2 regions of the Rhizobium acidisoli genome follow, and region 2 is predicted to be linked to the other one. Evidence: predicted binding sites of a transcription regulator. Region 2 holds the regulator's gene; the other holds the start of a gene.
The links. The regulator PhoB, encoded in region 2, activates phosphate uptake and scavenging genes when phosphate is short. The targets are predictions, from matches to a motif close to TGTCATNNANCTGTCAT.
Positions count from the first base shown of each region.

Region 1: the regulator PhoB is predicted to act here: its motif matches at 2,953-2,969, upstream of olsB (l-ornithine N(alpha)-acyltransferase).

Region 1 is NZ_CP034998.1:36,070-40,196, reverse strand. It holds gene CO657_RS00190 (TrmH family RNA methyltransferase) at 1-73, shown strand, start outside; gene lspA (signal peptidase II) at 70-573, shown strand; gene CO657_RS00180 (PAS domain-containing hybrid sensor histidine kinase/response regulator) at 629-2,908, shown strand; gene olsB (l-ornithine N(alpha)-acyltransferase) at 3,017-3,892, shown strand; gene CO657_RS00170 (helix-turn-helix transcriptional regulator) at 4,004-4,127, opposite strand, start outside.
Region 2 is NZ_CP034998.1:169,107-173,233, reverse strand. It holds gene CO657_RS00885 (aspartate aminotransferase family protein) at 1-483, opposite strand, end outside; gene CO657_RS00880 (GcrA family cell cycle regulator) at 909-1,442, shown strand; gene phoB (phosphate regulon transcriptional regulator PhoB) at 1,721-2,404, opposite strand; gene phoU (phosphate signaling complex protein PhoU) at 2,539-3,252, opposite strand; gene pstB (phosphate ABC transporter ATP-binding protein PstB) at 3,297-4,112, opposite strand.

The DNA of each region.
Region 1 (4,127 bases), 130 kb from region 2:
CCTCGCCGTCGCCACCGCCGTCATGCTTTTCGAGGCGCGCCGCCATCTCCTCTCACTTGCCGAGGGCAAATGACCGAACTGACGCCTGCCCGCCCCGCGCTGTTTTCGCGCCCCGCGCCCATCCTCTTCTTCATCATCGTCGCCGTTCTCCTCGACCAAATCGTCAAGATCGCTGTCGATCATTACCTGCCGCTGCAGGAGGCCGTGCCGGTCATTCCGATGCTGGCGCTCTACCGCACCTACAATCTCGGCGTCGCCTTTTCGATGCTGGAGGGCATGGATGGCTGGTTCATCGTCGGCATGCGGCTGATCATCGTCGCCTTCGTCATCTGGCTGTGGTACCGCACGGCGAAGGACCGCTGGCTCGCCCATCTCGGTTACGCGCTGATCATCGCCGGCGCGATCGGCAATCTCGTCGACCGCTTCGCCTATGGCCACGTGATCGATTACATCCTGTTTTACACCGACAGCTGGTCCTTCGCGGTGTTCAATCTCGCCGACAGTTTCATCACCATCGGGGCTGGCTGCGTCATTCTCGACGAGCTGCTGCTGCCGAAAAAGGCCGGCCGCTAAAATCTTATCGAATTCCTGAAGGCATTCGGAAGAGGCCTCATGTTAGCCAGATTGCATGCACAATCTGGGACAGTTGCAGGAAAGATTGTCCGCCGCCTTCGGCGGACCCGCCGCCAAGCCGCGTGAAGAGCGGATGGCGGAGTTCTTCTCGCGACCCGGCACATCGGCGCCTCAAGCGGCCGACGACGCCAAGGTGGGGTCTGCAGCGACACGGCGCCTGCTGGTCTATTGGCTTGGCGGCGCTGGCCTGCTTGCCGCATTGATCCTGACGCTGCTTGCTCATGCCGGCGATCCTCTGCTGCTTTCGGGCGGTCTTGTCGTCCTCGGCCTTGCCGTCATATCAAGCTATGCCGTCCTGATGTTTCGCCGGCGCAGGCCCCCTAGCGGCGGCAAATCCCTGCCGGATTGGAACGACGGCGCCAAGCTCTTCGCAGACGTCCATGACGTGCTCGGCGATATCACCGTCAGCCGCAGCATGGACCGGCGCATCATCTCCGCCAACGATACGTTTCGCCGCCTGACCGGGCGGCTGCGTCCCGAAGGACACAGTTGCGAGGAGATCGGGCTTGCCTTTCGCCCCGGCCCGATACCGCACTGCTTCGATGTCGAGATCTCGACACCGGACGGCCAGCGCATCTTTCTCTGGCGCGACGTCGTCACCCGCGACCCGGCAAACGGCCGGCTGCTGCTGCAGAGTGTCGCGCGTGACGTGACCGACGAACGGTTGATCGCGCAGGGCCGCGAGGAGGCCCGCCAGAAGGCCGAATATAACAGCGCCGCCAAATCGAGGCTGCTTGCCACCGTCAGCCACGAGGTGCGCACGCCGCTGTCCGGCCTGCTCGGCATGACGCATCTGCTCGCCGAGACGCGGCTGACGCAGGAGCAGCAGGACTATCTCGCCAATATCCGCCAGTCCGGCCACGCGCTGACGCAGTTGGTCGAGGATCTGCTCGATTTCTCCACCATCGAGGTCGGCCGCTTCGCGCTGCACCCGCGCTCGGAATCGCTGCGCAAGCTTCTGGAAAGCGTCGTCGAGATGCTCGCCCACCGGGCGCATGAAAAGGGCATCGAGATCGGCGCCACGGTATCCTCTGATGTGCCGGAGAATATGAGCTTCGACCCGGCGCGGCTGCGCCAGGTTCTGTTCAACGTCATTGGCAATGCGGTGAAGTTCACCCAGGTCGGCGGCGTCTTCATTCGCGTGTCGCTCGATGCCGACGACCTGTCCATCACCGTCACCGATAGCGGCCCCGGCATGACGGCGGAGGAGCAGGCGCGCGTCTTCGGCGAGTTCGAGCAGGGCGGGACCGTTGCCGACAGGAGCAGCGGCACCGGGCTCGGCCTTGCCATCTCTGCCCGCATCATGCGCGAATTCAATGGCACGCTGACGGTTGCCAGCGAAAAGGGCAGAGGCAGCGAATTCACCATCCGCTTCCCCGTCGATATCGGCAGCGAGCGCCCCGACCGGCGCAATACACTGCTTGCCGGCAACAGCGTCGTGCTCCTGGCGCCGACAGGTGCTGCGCGCACCGCCATCGCCGAGACGATCACCACGCTTGGCGGCCTCTGCCATCTCGTCGCCGACGGCGAGAGCGCGCGGGCGACGCTGCTCGGCTTGGCCAATAGCGGAAAGCGGCCGACCGATATCATCATCGACCATCGCATGTCGGCGGAATTTGCCGCCCATCTTGCCGATCGCGCCGAAATCGCCGCCCTTGGGCTGCGCAAGGTCCTGCTCGTCAATCCGGAGGAGCGCAGCGCCCATCCGCTCGACCTCTTCGATGCCTGGCTCATCCGGCCGCTGCGCGAACAGTCGCTGATCGACGTACTGCGCGGGCGCATGCGCGGCATGGAGAAGCGCGACGCGCTGAACGACAACCAGCCGGGCTTCGGCCTTTCGGCGGCGGAGCCGATAGTTGCCGCCAGCGGGCTCAACATCCTGCTTGGCGAGGACGATCCGATCAACGCCATGCTGGTGCGCGTCGTGCTCGAAAAGGGCGGGCATGAGGTGCGCCATGTCGAGGATTTCGAAGCGCTGCTCGATTGCGCTCTCTGCGAGGCGAATGCCCGGCCCGATATCATCATCAGCGACCTGTCGATGCCCGGCGGCAACGGCATCGACATGCTTGGACGCCTGCGCGGCCACGAAAGACGGCTCGATCTGGCTTCGGTGCCGGTGATTGTGCTGACCGCCGACAAGAGCGACGAATCGCGCCGCCAGGTGTTGCTGAACGGCGCCAACCGGGTGATGGTGAAGCCGGTCGACCCGGTGCGGCTGCTGACCGAAGTTCAGGCGGTCGCCGCACTTTCCGCCCGCCGGGCGGAGGCGCGATAACGTGCCGCGGGCCCGGCATGCTTCTTGCGTTCACAAATTCAATATGTCACTTTCCTGTCGCAGAGAAGTGTTTTATGGCGTCGATAAGCCGGCAACGGGAGAATCGCCATGTCCGCCATCGACATCCTGAATCGTGACACCACCGAGGCTGCACCGCCCTCGACGGCGGCTGCGCAGAAGGACGGCGACATCCTCGGCCGCATCGGCAATCTGGAAACCCGACTTGCCCGCACGGCGCGCGAGATCGATGCCGCCCAGGCCGTGCGTTACCGTGTCTTCGTCGACGAAATGAAGGCGCAACTGCCGCTGGAGGCCATGCGCCGCCAGCGTGATGTCGATGCTTATGACGCCTTCTGCGACCATCTTCTCGTTCTCGACCGGACGATCGAGGGTGACCCGGAAGACCAGATCGTCGGCACCTACCGGCTGCTGCGCCAGGATGTCGCCATGGCCAATGGCGGTTTTTACTCGGCTTCCGAATTCGAGATCGAGGGCCTCCTTGCCAAACATCCGGATAAGCGCTTCATGGAACTCGGCCGTTCCTGCGTGCTGCCGGAATATCGCACCAAACGCACCGTCGAGCTGCTGTGGCAGGGCAACTGGGCCTATGCGCTGAAGCACGGTGTCAGCGCCATGTTCGGCTGCGCCTCGTTCCCCGGCGTCTATCTGGAGGGCCATGCGCTGGCGCTGTCTTTCCTCTACCATAATGTGCTGGCGAAGAACGAATGGGCCGTCAGCGCATTGCCGCATCTCGCCCGCAACATGGACCTGATGCCGGTCGAGGCCGTCAACCCGAAGCGGGCGCTGATGGCGCTACCGCCGCTGATCAAGGGTTACATGCGCTTGGGCGCGATGGTCGGCTCCAGCGCCGTCATCGATCACGCCTTCAACACGACCGACGTGCTGATCGTGCTGCCGATCTCCAGCATTTCCGACCGCTACCTGAATTATTACGGCGCCGACGCCGGCCGCTTCGCGAGCTAAAGCTCTTTGTTTCGATGCATGTCGTTATCCCGGAACCGCTGCACACTTCCGGGCGACGTGCATTAAAACTGAAAGATCGCGACGCGCTTTAGGCTCGCCGATGGCGCGCCCTCATATCTCGAATCGCCTTCGCGTGTCCGACGGGTTCTCGCCATACGCCGCCCGATAGGTTGCCGCAAAACGGCCGAGGTGAAAGAATCCCCACTTCAGACAGATGTCCCGCAACGGCTGCCGG
Region 2 (4,127 bases):
CACCTGATCGAAGCCCGGCGCCTTGGGGCCGAAACCTTCGAGATATTTCTCCTGGCCGCCGGCGGCGATGGTCGCCAGCGTCCGGCCATGGAAGGCGCCTTCGAAGGTGATGATATGGAAGCGTTCGGGATGACCCTTGGAAAACTGGTAGCGGCGCGCCGTCTTGATCGCGCATTCGAGCGCCTCGGCGCCCGAATTGGTGAAGAACACCTTGTCGGCGAAAGTCGCCTCCGTCAGCCGCTTGGCCAGGCGCTCCTGGCCGGGGATCTCATAGATATTGGAGAGGTGCCAGACCTTGTCGGCCTGTTCCTTCAGCGCGCCAACTACATGCGGGTTGCTATGGCCGACCGAGGTGACGGCGACGCCGGCGCCGAAATCGAGATATCGCTCGCCGCCTTCGGTGATCAGCCATACGCCCTCGCCTCGCTCGAACCGCAGCGGGGCACGAGAATAGGTGTCATAAAGCGGCGCGGCTTCAGCCATGGCGCGGGTCTCCCGATCAGCGTTGTCAAACACAGGACTCCGGCTAAGAAAACCAGGCCTGAAAAATCAAAAATGCCGCCTTGCGGCGGCCAGCGGTACTATTTCCTTTTCGCGCTGCAATGTCAACAAAACTGCGCCCTTAGCGCATGCAGCAAGCTTGTACAGCGGTGTTTTCGACCTTCAACAGGCAATATTGCAGAAATGCCACGCAGCGGCAGCAAGTTGGGGAAAACTCCGAATTCGATTCATCCGGATTCATGCGACTCTTGTCACGGAGTCAGGCTCACACTAGGTTAAAGTTCAATTACTAGACTGCATGCGGCGGAACTAGTCACCAAAATTGATCAAGCGTTTCTTGTTTCGGAGGCTTCCGGGACAACGGTGAGGGATTCTGCCATCACCAACGCAAAAGGTGGAGACAGGGCATGAACTGGACAGACGAGCGGGTCGAGAAACTCAAGAAGCTCTGGGCCGAAGGACTGAGCGCCAGCCAGATCGCGGCGCAACTTGGCGGTGTCAGCAGAAACGCTGTGATCGGCAAGGTTCACCGGCTGAGCCTTCCCGGCCGCGCCAAGGCCGGCGGCACGGCCGCCACGGCGCGCACGCCGAAACGCACGACATCGGCGCCGCGCGCGCCGAACTTCGCCTCTCGGATCACCACCCGCACCGTTACCCGCCAGCAGGGCGCGACGATGCTGAAGGAAGAGATCGAGATCGAAACGGTCGAGGAAATGGAATACGTGCCGAAGGGCAACGTGGTCGTGCCGATCTCGCGCCGCCTCGGCCTGACGGAACTGACCGAACGCACCTGCAAGTGGCCGGTCGGCGATCCGCTGAAGGACGACTTCCATTTCTGCGGCTGCGAATCCCCCGACAATTCGCCCTATTGCGGCTATCACCAGAAACTCGCCTACCAGCCGGTCAACGAACGCCGCCGGGCGGCAGCCCGGGCAAGCTGAGCGGGTAAGACATTGTCGACATGCGAAAACGGGCTGCAAGGCCCGTTTTTTTGTGTGAGTGTGTTGGGTGTGGCTGCCCCTCATCCGCCTGCCGGCACCTTCTCCCCGCGCGCGGGGCGAAGGGGATATGCCGCAACCTCTCCGTCCCTCGCTGGTCGCTAGCAGGGCACGTACCCTCGCCTCGTTTACGGGGGTCCGAAGGACGGGTCGAGACGTGTGGCTCGACCCCGGTCGGTTAGGGTGAGGGGCGGAGCTTGCTCGACTTTGTCAGAAACCCCTCAGGCTTCCATCGAATAGCCCGCGCCGCGGACGGTGCGGATGACGTCCTGCATGTTGGAGAAGTTCAGCGCCTTGCGCAGGCGGCCGACATGGACGTCGACGGTGCGTTCGTCGACATAGATGTCGTGGCCCCAGACGCCGTCGAGCAGCTGCGAGCGGGAGAAGACCCGTCCGGGCGACGACATCAGGAATTCCAGCAGGCGGAATTCGGTCGGGCCGAGGCGGACTTCGCGGCTCTTGCGGTGGACGCGGTGGGTTTCGCGGTCGAGTTCGATATCGCCGCATTTCAGCACGGTCGACAGCACCTCGGGGCGGGCACGGCGCAGCATCGCCTTGACGCGGGCGACGAGTTCCGGGGTCGAGAAGGGCTTGACGACGTAATCGTCGGCCCCCGTCGAAAGCCCACGGACGCGCTCGCTCTCTTCGCCGCGCGCCGTCAGCATGATGATCGGCAGGCGCTCAGTTTCCGGCCGCATGCGCAGGCGCCGGCAGAGTTCGATGCCGGAGACGCCGGGCAGCATCCAGTCGAGGATGAGAAGGTCGGGCGTGCGCTCCTGAAGCCTGATTTCGGCCTCGTCGCCACGAAGGATGGTATCGACCTCGAAGCCCTCAGCTTCGAGATTGTAGCGAAGAAGCACGCTCAGGGCTTCTTCGTCTTCAACAACTGCAACTCTCGGGATCATGCGTGTCGGTCTCCTCGCGCATGATCCTTAAACCGGGGGTGATTTAAGCAATGCATCCTGCGCAAAATCAGAAAAATGGCTGCGACCTCTTTGCGCGCCCCACATGGGCGCGCACGCAATAGGCTGGTGCGCGGTTATTCCGTGACCGCGCCGACGGTGTTGGCGCTGTCGTCCTTCGGACGGTCGCCTTCCGGCTGCGCGCCGGTTGCCATGTAATAGATCGTCTCGGCGATGTTGGTGGCGTGGTCGCCGATGCGCTCGATGTTCTTGGCGCAGAAGAGCAGATGCGTGCAGCTGGTGATGTTGCGCGGATCTTCCATCATGTAGGTCAGGAGCTCGCGGAACAGCGAGGTGTACATCGCGTCGATCTCGTTGTCGCGCTCGCGGATCGCACTCGCCTTGTCGGCGGCGCGTGTCGTGTAGACGTCGAGCACTTCCTTGAGCTGGACGAGCGCCAGCTCGGACAGATGCTCGAGGCCGCGGGCGAGCTTGCGGGGCACTCCGGTGCTCTGCACGGCGATGACGCGCTTGGCGGTGTTCTTGCCAAGGTCGCCGACGCGTTCGAGATCGGCGGCGATGCGGATCGAACCCATGATCTCACGCAGGTCCGCGGCCATCGGCTGGCGGCGGGCGATGGTGACGATCGCCTTGTCGCCGATCTCGCGCTCGGCGTGATCGAGGATCACGTCGTCGGAAATGACCTTCTGGGCGAGCGCAGTATCGCCGTTGACCAGCGCCCGGACGGATTCGGCGACCATCTGCTCGGCCAGGCCGCCCATTTCGGAAATCCGCCTGGACAGAAACTTCAGATCATCATCATAGGCAGAATAAATATGTGTCGATGCCATGGGGCTTTATCCTCGAATAACGGGAAGGCTCGGTGTCGCCAAAATCAGCCGAAGCGACCCATGATGTAGTCCTGGGTGCGCGGATCGTCGGGATTGGTGAACATCTTGTCGGTGTCGTTCTCCTCGACGAGATTGCCGAGGTGGAACATGGCGGTGCGCTGCGAGACGCGCGCGGCCTGCTGCATGGAGTGGGTGACGATGACGATCGTGTAGTTCTCGCGCAGCTCGTGGATCAGTTCCTCGACCTTGGCGGTGGCGATCGGGTCGAGCGCCGAGCAGGGCTCGTCCATCAGAATGACTTCGGGGCTGACGGCGACGGCACGGGCAATGCAGAGGCGCTGCTGCTGGCCGCCCGACAGGCCGGTGCCGGATTCATGCACGCGGTCCTTGACCTCGTTCCAGAGGCCGGCGCGCTGCAGGCTGGTCTCGACGATCTGGTCGAGATCGGCCTTCGACTTGGCCAGACCATGGATGCGCGGGCCGTAGGAGACGTTTTCGTAGATCGTCTTCGGGAACGGGTTCGGCTTCTGGAAGACCATGCCGACGCGAGCGCGAAGTTCGACGACGTCGATATCCGGATCATAGATATCGTCGGTATCAAGGGTGATCTTGCCTGTGACCCGGCAGCCGTCGATCGTGTCGTTCATGCGGTTGAGGCTCCGCAGAAAGGTCGACTTGCCGCAGCCCGACGGGCCGATCAGCGCGGTTACGGTGTTTTCGCGAATGTTCAGGTTCACGTCGAAAAGCGCGCGCTTCTCGCCGTAGTAAACCGAGACATCCTGGCCGATCATCTTATACGGGACGTTGCTCATCTTCTGATCCAGCGCCTTTTCAACTGCAGCTTCCGTCAACATGTTCATGATCTGTAACTCCGT